DNA from 2 places in the Serratia ureilytica genome. Region 1 is predicted to be linked to the other one. Evidence: predicted binding sites of a transcription regulator. Region 1 holds the regulator's gene; the other holds the start of a gene.

Region 1 (7,333 bases):
TTGATGCCGTGCAGCACCGACAGACGCTGCGCCATGATGCGGCTCTCTTTCTCCAGCGCGCCGCGGTTGATGCTCGGGTTGGCGCTGAGGATCGACATAGTGATGGCGTAGCGTTGCAGGGTTTCGCGCACCCCGGCGGCCAGCAGCTGCAGCGGGCGAATGCGCGCCGGGTTCAGCACCAGCTCGTCGCCTTTGTCGCAGATCAGCTGTTGGCGGATCAGCTCGTCGATCATCGGCCGCAGCACGTCCGGCAGCTGCTCCTTGTCGTTATGCAGGAACAGCTCGGCTTTCAGCATCGGGTAAATCATGCCAATCTGGCGCAGCAGTTCGGCGCGCGATACCCGGCGATGATGCATGACGATGCTGGCGATCAGCGACGGCAACACCAGCAGGTGGTGGATGTTGTTGCGGTAATAGGTCATCAGCACCGCCTGCTCGCGCGGCAGAATGATGATGTCGCCGATGTTGTCCTTTTCCACCTCGAACTTGTTCATGTTCAGCGCGTGATCCAGCAGCTCGTCCGGCGTCTGCGTCGGTACGGTGACGTCATGCGCGTAAGGCGCGTTGCGCATCAGCTGCAGGTAGCACTCGAGCTGCTCGAGCAATTGTTCGCGGGTCAGCGAACGCTGGCGCGAGGCCAGCAGCGCGGTGGAACACAGGTTCATGGCGTTGGCCGCGGCGGCATTGTTAATGCGCACCATGATCTGGCCGGCGAGATCGTTGACCGTCGGCGTCAACCAGCTTGGGCGCTGAGCTTCGATCGGATCGATCGACTCGCGCCACTGCGGCACGTGCTGGTTGAGGTAAGCGGTCAACGGCAGCGGTTCGCCGAAGTTGACGTAACCCTGGCCCAGATTGCGCAGTTTGCGCAGGCCGCGCAGCATCTGCAACAGGCTCTCTTTTTCCTTGGTGGCGCCGCGCAGCTCTTTGGCGTAGGTGCCCACTTCCATCACATGCTCGTAGCCGATGTAGATCGGCACCAGCGTGATCGGACGGGCGCCGCCGCGCAGCATCGCCTGGATGGTCATCGACAGGGTGCCGGTTTTCGGTTCCAGCAGACGCCCGGTGCGGGAGCGGCCGCCTTCCACGAAGTATTCCACCGAGTAACCGCGGGTGAACAGCTCGCCGAGGTATTCGCGGAACACCGTCGAGTAAAGCTTGTTGCCCTTGAAGGTGCGGCGGATGAAGAACGCGCCCAGGCGACGGAAGATCGGGCCGGCCGGCCAGAAGTTGAGGTTGATGCCCGCGGCGATGTGCGGCGGCACCAGGCCCTGGTGATACAGCACGTAGGACAGCAGCAGATAGTCCATGTGGCTGCGGTGGCAGGGCACGTAGACGATCTCGTGGCCGTCCTGCGCCAGCTGGCGCACGCGCTCGGCGTTGGTGACGTTGATGCCCTGATACAGCCGGTTCCAGGTCCAGCTCAGCACGCGATCGGACAGACGCACGGTTTCGTAGGAGAAGTCGGCGGCGATCTCTTCCATCAACGCGATGGCGTTCTGCTGGGCCTTCTCGTGAGAGATCTTTTTGCTGCGCGCTTCGTCCTCGACCGCTTTTTCGATCGCTTTGGACGCCAACAGCTTGTTGAACAGATCCTGACGGGCCGGCAGGCTTGGGCCTACAGCGGCCAGGCGCTGACGCGAGAAGTGCATGCGCGCCACGCGCGCCAGTTTCTGCGCGATGGTTTTATCCGTGCCGTGTTCGGTGGCCATGCGGCGCAGCGAAACGGTGTTGGAGAAGCGCACGAAGCTGTCGCGGCCGAGCCACAGCACGGCGAAGAATTTTTGCACGCCGTTCAACAGACGCAGGTGCGGCGTGCCGTGGCCTTCGCGGCCCGGCGAGCGGCCGAACATGACCGAAACCGGCAGCATTTGAATGTCGAGATCCGGATTGCTGCGATGCAGATCCAGGTAGTCGTGGAACAGCTTTACCGACTCTTCTTTCGGGGTGTAGTAGCGGAACACGCGCGGGCCGTCGTGAATGAACACGTAGCTCGGCAGCACGGTGCCGTCGATCTCCAGCGCGTTGAGCGGATCGGGCAGATCCTGCGCCAGGCACTGGGTGCGCAGCGTCAGCAAATCCGCCTTGGAATTGTAAGGTAAAACATACAAAATCGGCCGTGAGGGATCCAACCCTAGCTCGGTAACCGGATCTGAAGGGATGACCTTACTTCTTACCAACAATTTAAGTGGTAAATTCAATATTTTATAATAAATTTTACGCCAACCTGACATAACAACGTGAAGCCTCTTGTTAGCAATGCGCCGCAAGCATACCAGAAACCGGGTAGCAGATCTGTGGTGTTCGAAAACCGAGAGCCGTCAGCGCGGACTGTTCTAGACTCTTTTTATTATGACCGACCTCTGAGAAAGGCACGAAAACATGGCAAACCAAGCAACCGGATTGACCCGCATCATCAAGGCCGCCGGCTATTCTTATAAAGGGCTTTCCGCCGCCTGGCAACACGAGGCGGCGTTCCGCCAGGAACTGGTGGTGACCCTCCTGGCTATCATACTGGCTGTCTGGCTGGACGTGGGTGCGATAGCGCGCATTTTATTGATCGGATCGGTGGCGCTGGTGATGATCGTCGAGATCCTGAACAGCGCGATCGAAGCGGTGGTGGATCGCATCGGCAGCGAACACCATGAGCTGTCCGGGCGGGCCAAGGACATGGGATCGGCGGCGGTGTCGCTGGCGATCGTACTCGCGCTGTTCGTTTGGGGCACGGTCTTGTGGCAGCATTTTGGCTGACGCAAAGCGCCTACTGACTGATTTTTATTTATTCTTCGGTTCCCAATCCGCGCTTACCTGTATATACTCACAGCAAGACTGTATAAACAAACAGGGGGCGGAATGAAAGCACTAACTACCAGACAGCAAGAGGTCTACGATCTGATTCGCGATCATATTTCGCAAACGGGCATGCCGCCGACGCGTGCCGAGATCGCGATGCGTCTGGGGTTCCGTTCGCCTAACGCCGCCGAAGAGCACCTGAAGGCGCTGGCACGCAAAGGCGTGATCGAAATCGTCTCCGGCGCGTCGCGCGGTATCCGCCTGCTGATGGAAGAAGAAGAAGGGCTGCCGCTGATCGGCCGCGTCGCCGCCGGCGAGCCGCTGCTGGCGCAGCAGCACATCGAAGGGCACTACCAGGTGGATCCATCCCTGTTCAAACCGAGCGCCGATTTCCTGTTGCGGGTGAACGGCATGTCGATGCGCGACATCGGCATTCTGGACGGCGATCTGCTGGCGGTGCACAAAACGCAAGACGTGCGCAACGGCCAGGTCGTGGTCGCGCGCATCGAAGACGAAGTGACGGTCAAACGCTTGAAAAAGCACGGCAACGTGGTTGAACTGCTGCCGGAGAACAACGAATTCCAACCGATCGTGGTCGATCTGCGCCAGCAGAATTTCACGATCGAAGGGCTGGCGGTCGGCGTGATCCGCAACGGCGACTGGATTTAATCGCCGCGCCATCACCGCCGCTCCCTGTATCAATCGCCCCTGTTTTGGGGCGTTTTTGTTTCTGACTTCGCCCTTCGTCACTCTGTCACAGGAACATCCCATCATGCGCCTGATTTCCGCCTTCACCAGCGACACCGATAAAGCCCTGTGGCGCCTCGCCCTGCCGATGATTTTCTCCAATATCACCGTGCCGCTGCTCGGGCTGGTGGACACCGCGGTGATCGGCCACCTCGACAGCCCGATCTATTTGGGAGGCGTGGCGATCGGCGCGGTGGCGACCAGCTTCCTGTTCATGCTGCTGCTGTTCCTGCGCATGAGCACCACCGGCCTCGCGGCGCAGGCGCTGGGAGCGAAGAACCCGCAGGCGCTGGCGCGCGCCTTTATGCAACCGCTGCTGCTGGCGCTGTTGGCCGGGGGGGCGATCGTCCTGTTGCGCTACCCGCTGATCGAACTGGCGCTGCGGATCGTCGGCGGCGATGGCGAGGTGCTGGAGCAGGCGCGGCGTTTTCTTGAGATCCGCTGGTTGAGCGCGCCGGCGGCGCTGGCCAACCTGGTGCTGCTGGGCTGGCTGCTCGGCGTGCAGTACGTGCGTGCGCCGGTGATCCTGCTGATCGTCGGCAACCTGCTGAACATCGTGCTGGATATTTGGCTGGTGATGGGCCTGGGTTGGAACGTGCGAGGGGCGGCGGCGGCCACCGCCATCGCCGAATATGCCACGCTATTGCTCGGCCTGTGGCTGGCGTGGCGGGTGATGCGTCTGCGCGGTATTACCCTGGCGATGTTGCGTCAGGCCTGGCGTGGCGATCTGCGTCGCCTGCTGGCGCTCAATCGCGACATCATGCTGCGTTCATTGTTGCTGCAGCTGTGCTTTGCGTCGCTGACCATTTTCGGCGCTCGCCTGGGGAGCGATGTGGTGGCGGTTAACGCGGTGTTGATGAACCTGCTGACGTTTACCGCCTATGCGCTCGACGGCTTCGCTTATGCGGTGGAGGCCCATTCCGGCCACGCCTACGGCGCTCGGGACGGCAGCCAACTGCGTAAGGTGTGGCACGCGGCCTGCAGGCAGGCGGGGCTGGTCGCGTTGGCCTTCGGCCTGGCGTATGCCGTTACCGGCCAGCAGATCGTGGCGGCGTTGACCTCTCTACCGGAGCTGCGCGCGTTGGCCGCCCACTATTTACCGTGGCAGGTCATTTTGCCGCTGGTCGGGGTGTGGTGCTATTTGCTGGATGGCATGTTTATCGGCGCCACGCGCGGCGCTGAGATGCGTAACAGCATGGCGGTGGCCGCGGCAGGGTACGGTCTGACGCTGTTCAGCGTGCCGTTGCTTGGCAACCACGGGCTTTGGCTGGCGCTGGCGGTGTTTCTGACGTTGCGTGGCGTGGCATTGGGCTGGATTTGGCACCGTCACCAGGTGCGCGGCAGCTGGTTTACTGCACATTAAACCGGACGTTTTGTTGGGTTAATGGTTAGTTTTTCTTATGATTTTGGTCATGTTTGCTTACATGTTTTCAGCCTTGGTTTGTTCGCGTTAGTTCGTTGTTTGTTAGCGTTTTTTGTTTTTATTTTGTTTGTTAATGGTTTTTTATTCTGTGTTTTGGCTTTTTTATTTCCATGTTTAACTAGAATGAATCATGTGGCTGGTAAATGAAGGGGAGCGGTGCTTCTTAAGGTGAAGGAAGCATCGGCCAGAAAAATTTCTGGTTAACCCCGACCGGCAACAGGGATCACTGATTCACCACAGGTTAACGGAGAGACTATGAATAAAGATCAAGCCGACGGTAACTGGAAGCAGCTGAAAGGCAAAGTGAAAGAGAAATGGGGCAAGCTGACCGATGACGATCTGACGGTCATCGAAGGGAAACGCGAACAGCTGGTCGGCAAAATTCAGGAGCGCTACGGTTACCAGAAAGAGGCGGCCGAAAAAGAGGTGAAGGCCTGGGAAGATCACACCAAACACCGCTGGTAACACGCAGGGCCGCCACTGACGGCGGCCGGCAACAGCGCAGGCCGGCGTCGCTCCATCCTCTGGCGCCCCGGCCGCAGGTACAGGGAAGTACCTGACTTCGTCTTACTTCTTCTTGATGGCGATGCTGTGATCGTGTTCGGCGCAGTCATGCTTGCTGTCACAAGCTTCAACTTCAACGCAACCGGCGCACAGACCGTGCGCTTCCACCACGCTGTGCCGCAGTGCAAATCCGGCTTCCTGTGCCAGCTTCTGCAGCGTTTCCTCCACGCCTTCGGTGGTGCGTTCGGTCACCTGGCCGCAGCGGTCGCAGATAAACAGCGCGGACGTATGCATCGGCTGTTCGAAATGGTGGCACAGCACGTAGCTGTTGGCCGATTCCACTCTATGGATAAACCCTTGCTCCAGCAGAAAATCCAGCGCGCGGTATACCGTCGGCGGCTTGGCCTGCGGTTCGGCGACGCGCAGCAGATCGAGCAGGTCATATGCGCTGATTGCACCGGGTTGCTGAGTCATCAGACGCAGCACTTCCAGCCGTTGCGGCGTCAATCGCACATTGCGTTGCTGGCAGAGGCGTTCAGCCTGCGCCAGCAGCTTTTCCTGGGTGGTTGAGTTCATCGCAAATATCCCGGTACGTAAAAAAGCCGATTTTACCATGATTACGGCGAATCGCCGAGAGTTGCCCCCTTTTCCCCTGATGATAGCGCAGGGAAAGTCGCGCCGATCGCGCTAAAAGAGAGATGCGTCACAACTTTTCCCCGCCGTCGGGCGGCAAATCAACGTTGCCGGTTTTAGCGCTGGAGAGCGGGGGGCGAGCGCGGTATAACGCCTTTTACCCGCGTGATGAGCAGGAGCCCTGTGTGATGACGGAAAGAGAGAAGCTGTTAAGCGGCCTGGAGTACAACAGCCGCGATGAAGAACTGATCGGGATGTACCATCGGGCGAGGGCGTTGATCAAAAGCTTGGGGGCGCTGGACTCGCATCAGGCGGACGAGAAAAACCGCCTGCTCGGCGAGCTGTTCGGCGCCTGGGGGGAAGCGAGCTGGATTGAAACGCCATTCTGGTGTGACTACGGGCAGCATGTCCGCATCGGTAAAAACTGCTTTATCAACGTCAACGCGGTGTTCCTCGACTGCAATACCATCACCATCGGCGACAACACGCTGATCGGCCCCAACGTGCAAATCTATACGCCGAGCCACCCGCTGAAGGCCGCAGAGCGCTTCACCGGCGATCCGGATTTCCCTTTCCGCACCTCGGCGCAGCCGGTGTCCATCGGCAACAACGTCTGGATCGGCGGCAACGTAGTGATCCTGCCGGGAGTGACTATCGGCGACGGCACCACCATCGGCGCGGGCAGCATCGTCACCGGCGACATCCCGGCCAACGTGCTGGCGCTGGGGCAGCCATGCCGGGTTATCCGCTCGTTGGAATAGGGCGTTATCGACGAGCAGGAGGCAAGGGGGCGGGATGGCGCTCTTTGCGGTGCGGGCCGTCGTTTGCCAACGGGCGGTCATCGGCCAATGCCAGACGTGCGGCCGCCAAACGGCTCATGACGGTGCCGATCGGCACCGCCAGCACTTTTGCGGCCTCCCGGTAAGACAGCCCTTCGACATACACCAGAAACAGCGCGTTGCGCTGGGCCGTCGGCAGCCGGCTGATGCGCCGCATCACTTCATGGAGCCAGACCGGCTGTTCGCCGTTGTCCGCATCGCCCAGCTCTTCCGCCGCCATGCAGCCTTGCCCCTGGCGAAGATGTTGGGCGCGAACTTCATTGAGCCAAATGGAGTGCAAGATGGAAAACAGCCAGCGATCCAGGTGTGAACCGGGGGTGAATTGCGCGGCGCGCTCCAGCGCACGCAGGCAAGTGGCCTGCACCAGATCGTCGGCGACATCCCGCCGGTGCGA
Region 2 (7,333 bases), 700 kb from region 1:
TTCGTTCCCACAGACCACCGAAATCCGCGGCCTGCGTCTGGACTTCAAACAGGGCCGTTTGGACGGCAGCAACTACCGCACCAGCATCGGTGAGCACATCAAACAGGCGATCGTCGAGCAGGAGCGCCTCGGGTTGGACGTACTGGTGCACGGTGAAGCCGAGCGCAACGACATGGTGGAATATTTCGGTGAGAACCTCGACGGCTTCGTGTTTACCCAAAATGGTTGGGTGCAGAGCTACGGTTCCCGCTGCGTGAAGCCGCCGGTGATCATCGGTGACGTCAGCCGCCCGGAAGCCATTACCGTCGAATGGGCCAAATTCGCCCAGTCGTTGACCGACAAGCCGGTGAAAGGCATGTTGACCGGGCCGGTGACCATCCTGTGCTGGTCGTTCCCGCGTGAAGACGTGACCCGCGAAGTGATCGCCAAGCAGATTGCGCTGGCGCTGCGCGACGAGGTGGAGGATTTGGAAAAAGCCGGCATCGGCATCATTCAGATCGACGAACCTGCGCTGCGCGAGGGGCTGCCGCTGCGACAATCCGACTGGGCCGCCTACCTGAACTGGGCGGTGGACGCCTTCAAATTGAACGCCGCCGTGGCGCAGGATGACACCCAGATCCACACCCACATGTGTTACTGCGAGTTCAACGACATCATGGACTCCATCGCCGCGCTGGACGCCGACGTGATCACCATCGAGACCTCGCGTTCCGATATGGATCTGCTGGAAGCCTTCAAAGAGTTCGAATACCCGAACGAAATCGGGCCGGGCGTCTACGATATCCACTCGCCGAACGTGCCGAGCGTGGAATGGATCGAAGCGCTGCTGCGTAAAGCGGCGCAGAACATCCCGGCGGAACGCCTGTGGGTCAACCCCGATTGCGGCCTGAAAACTCGCGGTTGGCCTGAAACCCGGCAGTCGCTGGCCAACATGGTATTGGCGGCGCAGCGCCTGCGCGAGCACGCGTGATGCCGTGCGGCGGGTAAACCGCCGCAGATAGATTTACTGGTGTGATGATTGGGCGCTTCGGCGCCCTTTTTTATGCGAGGGGGATTACTTGACGCCGTGCTGGGCGAACCACGCCAGCATGCGCTGCCAGCCGTCTTCCGCCGCTTCGGCGTTGTAGCTGGGGCGATAGTCGGCGTTGAATGCGTGCCCGACGCCAGGATACACCACGATTTCGGCATCGGCGTTGGCGGCGCGGATCGCCTGACGCATGTTTTCCACCGTATCCAGCGGAATACCGCTGTCCTGCCCGCCATACAGCCCCAGCACTGGCGTTGACAAGTGCGTGGCGATATCGACCGGATGCTTCGGCGAATTCAGCGTTTTTTCACCCACCAGTTTGCCGTACCAGGCGACGGCCGCTTTTAACTGCGGGTTGTGCGCCGCGTACAGCCAGGTAATTCGGCCGCCCCAGCAAAAACCGGTGATCGCCAGCTTGCCGGCGTCGCCGCCGTGGCGGATAGCCCAGTGCGCGGCGTGATCCAGATCCGACAGCACCTGACGATCCGGCACCTTGGTCACCAGCTGCTGGAACAGCTCGCCGATATCGGTGTAGTCGTTGGCGTCGCCCTGGCGGAAATAGAGCTCGGGAGCAATCGCCAGATAGCCCTGTTTGGCCAGACGGCGGCACAGATCCTGAATATGTTCATGGACGCCGAAGATTTCCTGCACCACCAGCACGATGGGGAAGGGGCCGTTGTGGTCGGCGGGTTTGGCGACGTAGGCCGGCAGCGCGTCTCCCTGGGAAGGAATAGTCGTTTGCCCGGCGTGAATGCCCTGTTCATCGGTGATAATCGCGGAGGCGGCTACCGGCGCGGCGGCCGGGGCGAATCCTCCCTGAGCCTGTTCTAATGTCATCACATGTTCGGTTTTCATTGCGGTCTCCGTGCAATAGAAAAAAGCGCTGAGATTAACTATAGGAAAGATTACCCATTATTGGCGCCGCGTGGCGCACTTTCGGACAAGTCGATAAAAAACGGCTAATTATCTGGCTTTACGGCATTTTTAAGCGCTTTTTATCATGTTATTACGCGTTTTGGCCCGCGTAAGTGCCATAAGGTGCGTTAGAGGGCTTTTTTGTCCCTAAGCAACCGATAAGATGGGGGTATTTCGAATTGATGAGCTAAATAGTTTCAGTCGGCAACCAACAGGCAGGGAGCGGCAAGGTTTGTCGGCTAGACTGAGGTTTAGCGGTACGTTCTGGATGCCTTGCAGTGCTTTTTTTGTGATAAAAATCACAAAAAATATGTAGCATGTAATTTGTTTCTCTTTTCATAGTGACTATCGTCACGAAATTAAGCGGCGATTTTCAGTAGAGTGCTTTTTTGTTCCTCCCAATAAACATGATCCATGAGGAGTCTCGTATGTCTCAGTCTGATGTTTTTCATCTCGGCCTCACCAAGAACGATTTACAAGGGGCCCAGCTTGCCATCGTGCCGGGCGATCCGCAGCGCGTAGAGAAAATTGCCAAGCTGATGGAAAATCCGGTGCATCTGGCCTCCCATCGTGAATTCACCACCTGGCGCGCAGAGCTGGATGGCAAGGCGGTGATCGTCTGCTCCACCGGCATCGGCGGCCCGTCTACCTCTATCGCCGTGGAAGAGCTGGCGCAGCTGGGCATCCGCACCTTCCTGCGCATCGGCACCACCGGCGCCATTCAGGCGAACATCAACGTCGGCGACGTGCTGGTCACCACGGCGGCGGTACGTCTCGACGGCGCCAGCCTGCACTTTGCGCCGATGGAGTTCCCGGCGGTCGCGGACTTCGCCTGTACCACCGCGCTGGTGGAAGCGGCCAAGGCCAGCGGCGCTACCACGCACATTGGTGTGACCGCCTCTTCCGATACCTTCTATCCGGGCCAGGAACGTTACGATACCTACTCTGGCCGCGTCGTTAGTCGTTTCAAAGGCTCGATGGAAGAGTGGCAGGCGATGGGCGTGATGAACTATGAAATGGAATCTGCCACGCTGCTGACCATGTGCGCCAGCCAGGGCCTGCGCGCCGGCATGGTGGCTGGGGTGATCGTCAACCGCACCCAGCAAGAGATCCCGAACGCCGAGACCATGAAAAACACCGAAAGCAAAGCGGTGCAGATCGTGGTGGACGCCGCCCGCCGTCTGCTGTAATCGCCTTCCCTCAACGGGCCGCCGACGCGGTCCGTTGAGATTGATGACAAACCTCATGCCATTGCCCGGTTTGCAGAAAGCAGCGGATAACAAACAGGGAAAATCAATTTATTGAGTTTCGGCTGATAACCACAAAGGAGGAAAAACCGCGTTTTTTCCTCCTTTGTCAACGGACTGAACGGGACGCCGACGCGGTCCGTTTTTCCATTCGCGGCTAATCTGTTACGGTGATACTCCTCAGCGCTGCGCCGATGGCTGCCGCGCGTTGTCAGAACAAAAACAACGAGGACGTTTATGACCGCCCAGATCCTGCTTCATCCTTCGCTTGCGCCGCTCGACGGCGGCATTAACTTCCGTGACTTCGGCGGCAACGGCGTGGCCGACGGGCGCCGCATCAAACGCGGCCTGCTGTTCCGCTCCGGTTCTCTCGAGCGGCTGACGGAAAACGACTGCACTTTCCTCGCTGGGGTGCCGGTGCGTTCGGTGCTGGACTACCGCGATGCCGACGAAGTGCAGGCCAAACCGGATATTCTGTGGAATGGCGCCGACTATCACCACGTGCCGGCCAACCCGCTGAGCAGCGAAGTCAACGCCAACCTGGAAAAGCTCACCAACGAAACGCTGGCCGCTTTCGACGCCCGGGCGTTCATGCTGGAGCTGTATCGCCGCCTGCCGTTCGGCAATGCGGCCTATCAGCGGTTGGCGCAGCTGTTGAGCAACCCCGGCGGCGGCGCAATCGTGCAACACTGCGCGGTCGGCAAGGATCGCACCGGGGTCGGTTCGGCGCTGGTGCTGTTCGCGCTGGGGGCCGACGAAGCGACGGTGCTGGAAGACTATCTGCTGACCGAAACCACGCTGGCCGCTTTCCGCGAGCAGATGCTGGATCAGCTGTCTATCAAGTTGAATGCGGCGGCGCTCGAGCAATTCGCCTACGTGCTCAGCGCGCGCGAGGAGTTCCTGATGACGGCGCTGGGCTGCATCCGCCAACAATACGGCTCCACCGACCGCTGGCTGGAAGCGGAATACGGCCTGGGCGCGGCCCAGCGCGAAGTGCTGCGGGCGTTCTACCTCGAGTAAATTGCCGCGTGTTTAGCCGGGGTTTAACTCGCCCCGGCTTATCCTAGGCGAACCATCGCGTATCAGGAGCCCCGCATTGAGCCTCAATGACGTTATCAACTGGGTCAGCGACGTCGTGCGTCAGCACGAAGGCTGGGCCATTCCCATCATCTTCTTCCTGGCGTTCGGCGAGTCGCTGGCGTTTTTGTCGCTGCTGCTGCCGGCCACGGTGATCCTGCTGGCGCTGGGCGCGCTGATCGGCGAAAGCGGCATCGCCTTTTGGCCGATTTGGGCCGCCGCCGCCGCCGGGGCGTTTTTCGGCGACTGGCTCTCGTACTGGATCGGCTACCACTATCAGGATCGGGTGGCCCATATGTGGCCGCTGTCGCGCAATCCGCAGCTGCTGGCGCGCGGCCACGCCTTCTTTGAGCGCTGGGGCGTGCTGGGCATTTTCATTGGCCGCTTCTTCGGCCCGCTGCGCGCCGTGGTGCCGCTGGTGGGGGGCATTTGCGGCATGCCGCAGCGCTACTTCCAGTTGGCCAACGTCACGTCGGCGATGATCTGGGCGTTCGGCATTCTGGCGCCGGGGGCGTTCGGCATCAAGTGGCTCAGCCAGTGGCTGGGCTGATTTCTCGCTAAATTGCGCAGCGCCGCGCAATATTGTGCGCGGCGGGCAAAATCAGGCTGGACATCCATACAGCCTCCCCTTAACGTGACGGGCAATGGGCGTGCGAAACGCCGGAACGGCAAGGTGCAACAGGAGGCAGGGTGGATACCAGTCTGATTTATGGGATTGGCGGCGTCGCGATCGGCATGCTGTTAGGGTGGCTGATCGCCAGTCTGCGAGTGCAGCAGACGAACGCGCAACATGAAACCGAACTGCGGTTGCTGGAGCAAGCGTTGCAGCAGGCGCAGCAGGAGACGGCCGTGCGGCAGGAGGCCCTGCTGCGCCACGAACAGCAGTCGCGCCAGAACGAGCTGGAGCTGCGCAACCTGCACAGCCAGCTGGCGGCCGGGCATGAAAAACTGCAACAGCTCAACCATTGGCGCAACGAATGCGAGCTGCTCAACCAAGAGCTGCGCGCCCAGCGCGAGGTGAACAGCGCGCAGGAGGCCGAGCTGCGCGAAGTCACCATCCGTCTGGAAGAGACGCGCATGGCGGCGGAGGAGAAGCAGCGTCTGCTGATCAACAGCGAACAGCGCCTCACCACCCAGTTTGAAAACCTCGCCAACCGCATTTTTGAACACAGCGGCCGCAAGGTGGACGAGCAAAATAAGCAAAGTTTGGATCGGTTACTGCTGCCGCTGCGCGAACAACTGGACGGTTTCCGCCGACAGGTGCAGGACAGCTTTGGCCAGGAGGCGCGTGAGCGCCACACGCTGACGCACGAGATACGCAATCTGCAGCAGTTGAATGCGCAAATGGCGCGCGAGGCCATCAACCTCACCAAGGCGCTGAAAGGCGACAACAAGACCCAGGGCAACTGGGGGGAAGTGGTGCTGAGCCGGGTGCTGGAGGCCTCCGGCCTGCGCGAAGGGCACGAGTATGAAACGCAGGTCAACGTGCGGGTAGATCATCAGAGTCGCATGCAGCCCGATGTGATCGTGCGCCTGCCGCAGGGCAAGGATGTCGTGATCGACGCCAAGATGTCGCTGATCGCCTACGAGCGCTATTTCAACGGTGAAGACGAGGCGGAGCGCGAAGCGGCGCTGAGCGAACATATCGCTTCGCTGCGTGGCCACATTCGCATGCTGGGCCGTAAGGACTACCAGCAGCTGCCGGGGCTGCGTTCGCTGGACTATGTGCTGATGTTCATTCCGGTCGAGCCGGCCTTCCTGCTGGCTATCGATCGCGAGCCGGAGCTGATCAGCGAAGCGCTCAAGCACAACATCATGCTGGTCAGCCCGACCACGTTGCTGGTGGCGCTGCGTACCATCACCAACCTGTGGCGCTATGAGCATCAGAGCCAGAATGCCCAGCGCATCGCCGAGCGCGCGGCGAAACTGTATGACAAGATGCGGCTGTTCGTGGACGATATGTCCGCGCTGGGGCAGAGCCTGGACAAGGCGCAGGGCAGTTATCGTCAGGCGATGAACAAACTGAGCGAAGGCCGTGGTAATCTTATCGGCCAAATTGAAGGTTTCCGCGCGCTGGGGGTTGAGGTCAAGCGGCCGATAAACCCGCTGCTGGCGCAGCAAGCCGGCGCGCAACACGATGAAGCGGAAGAGGCGAACGACGACGAGGTCGCCGCGCTGCCGCAGACGAACGACGATGATGATACCACCGGGGAACCGGGCTTCGTTTCGCACGGCTGAGGCCGTGGCGAGGTGGGGTATTCCTCGGGCTTCTGGTACACTCATCCACACAAAATTGACTGAATAGCAGGCAGGACAATGGCAGATCAATCGCAGGAAACCACCGATTTCGGTTTTCGCACCGTCGCTAGAGACGAAAAACAGGCCATGGTGGCGGACGTTTTTCATTCGGTAGCGGCAAAGTATGACGTGATGAACGACCTGATGTCGTTCGGCATCCACCGTATCTGGAAGCGTTTCACCATTGACTGCAGCGGCGTGCGCCGCGGGCAGCGCGTGCTGGATCTGGCCGGTGGCACCGGCGACCTGGCCGCCAAGTTCTCCCGCATGGTTGGCGAGCAGGGGCAGGTGGTGCTGGCGGACATCAACGATTCGATGCTGAAGATGGGGCGCGAGAAGCTGCGCGATCGCGGCATCGTCGGCAACATCAATTACGTGCAGGCCAACGCCGAAGCGCTGCCGTTCCCGGACAATTACTTCGATTGCATCACCATCTCCTTTGGCCTGCGTAACGTCACCGACAAAGACAAAGCGCTGCGTTCGATGTTCCGCGTGCTGAAGCCGGGCGGCCGCCTGTTGGTGCTGGAGTTCTCCAAACCGCTGCTGGCGCCGCTGAGCAAAGCTTACGACGCATACTCTTTCCACGTGCTGCCGAAGATCGGCGAGCTGGTAGTGAAAGATCCGGACAGCTATCGCTATCTGGCGGAATCGATCCGTATGCACCCCGATCAGGAAACCCTGAAGGGCATGATGGGCAACGCCGGTTTTGAAAACGTCACCTATTTCAACCTGACCGGTGGGATTGTCGCCCTGCATCGCGGCTTCAAGT

Evidence for each region. The regulator LexA, encoded in region 1, represses DNA repair genes until DNA is damaged. The targets are predictions, from matches to a motif close to TNCTGTATGTACATACAGNA.
Region 2: a site for LexA is predicted at 4,871-4,890, ahead of rmuC (DNA recombination protein RmuC). Genes of this name have one in related genera too.

What each region holds. Positions count from the first base shown of each region.
Region 1 covers NZ_CP071320.1:418,505-425,837, forward strand. Annotated here, with positions in the region: gene plsB (glycerol-3-phosphate 1-O-acyltransferase PlsB) at 1-2,234, opposite strand, end outside; gene J0X03_RS01975 (diacylglycerol kinase) at 2,383-2,751, shown strand; gene lexA (transcriptional repressor LexA) at 2,854-3,462, shown strand; gene dinF (MATE family efflux transporter DinF) at 3,566-4,903, shown strand; gene J0X03_RS01990 (CsbD family protein) at 5,219-5,428, shown strand; gene zur (zinc uptake transcriptional repressor Zur) at 5,531-6,043, opposite strand; gene J0X03_RS02000 (sugar O-acetyltransferase) at 6,289-6,861, shown strand; gene J0X03_RS02005 (RNA polymerase sigma factor) at 6,866-7,333, opposite strand, start outside.
Region 2 covers NZ_CP071320.1:4,817,504-4,824,836, reverse strand. Annotated here, with positions in the region: gene metE (5-methyltetrahydropteroyltriglutamate--homocysteine S-methyltransferase) at 1-970, shown strand, start outside; gene J0X03_RS22835 (dienelactone hydrolase family protein) at 1,055-1,882, opposite strand; gene udp (uridine phosphorylase) at 2,371-3,132, shown strand; gene J0X03_RS22825 (tyrosine-protein phosphatase) at 3,427-4,209, shown strand; gene J0X03_RS22820 (DedA family protein) at 4,286-4,816, shown strand; gene rmuC (DNA recombination protein RmuC) at 4,957-6,504, shown strand; gene ubiE (bifunctional demethylmenaquinone methyltransferase/2-methoxy-6-polyprenyl-1,4-benzoquinol methylase UbiE) at 6,583-7,333, shown strand, end outside.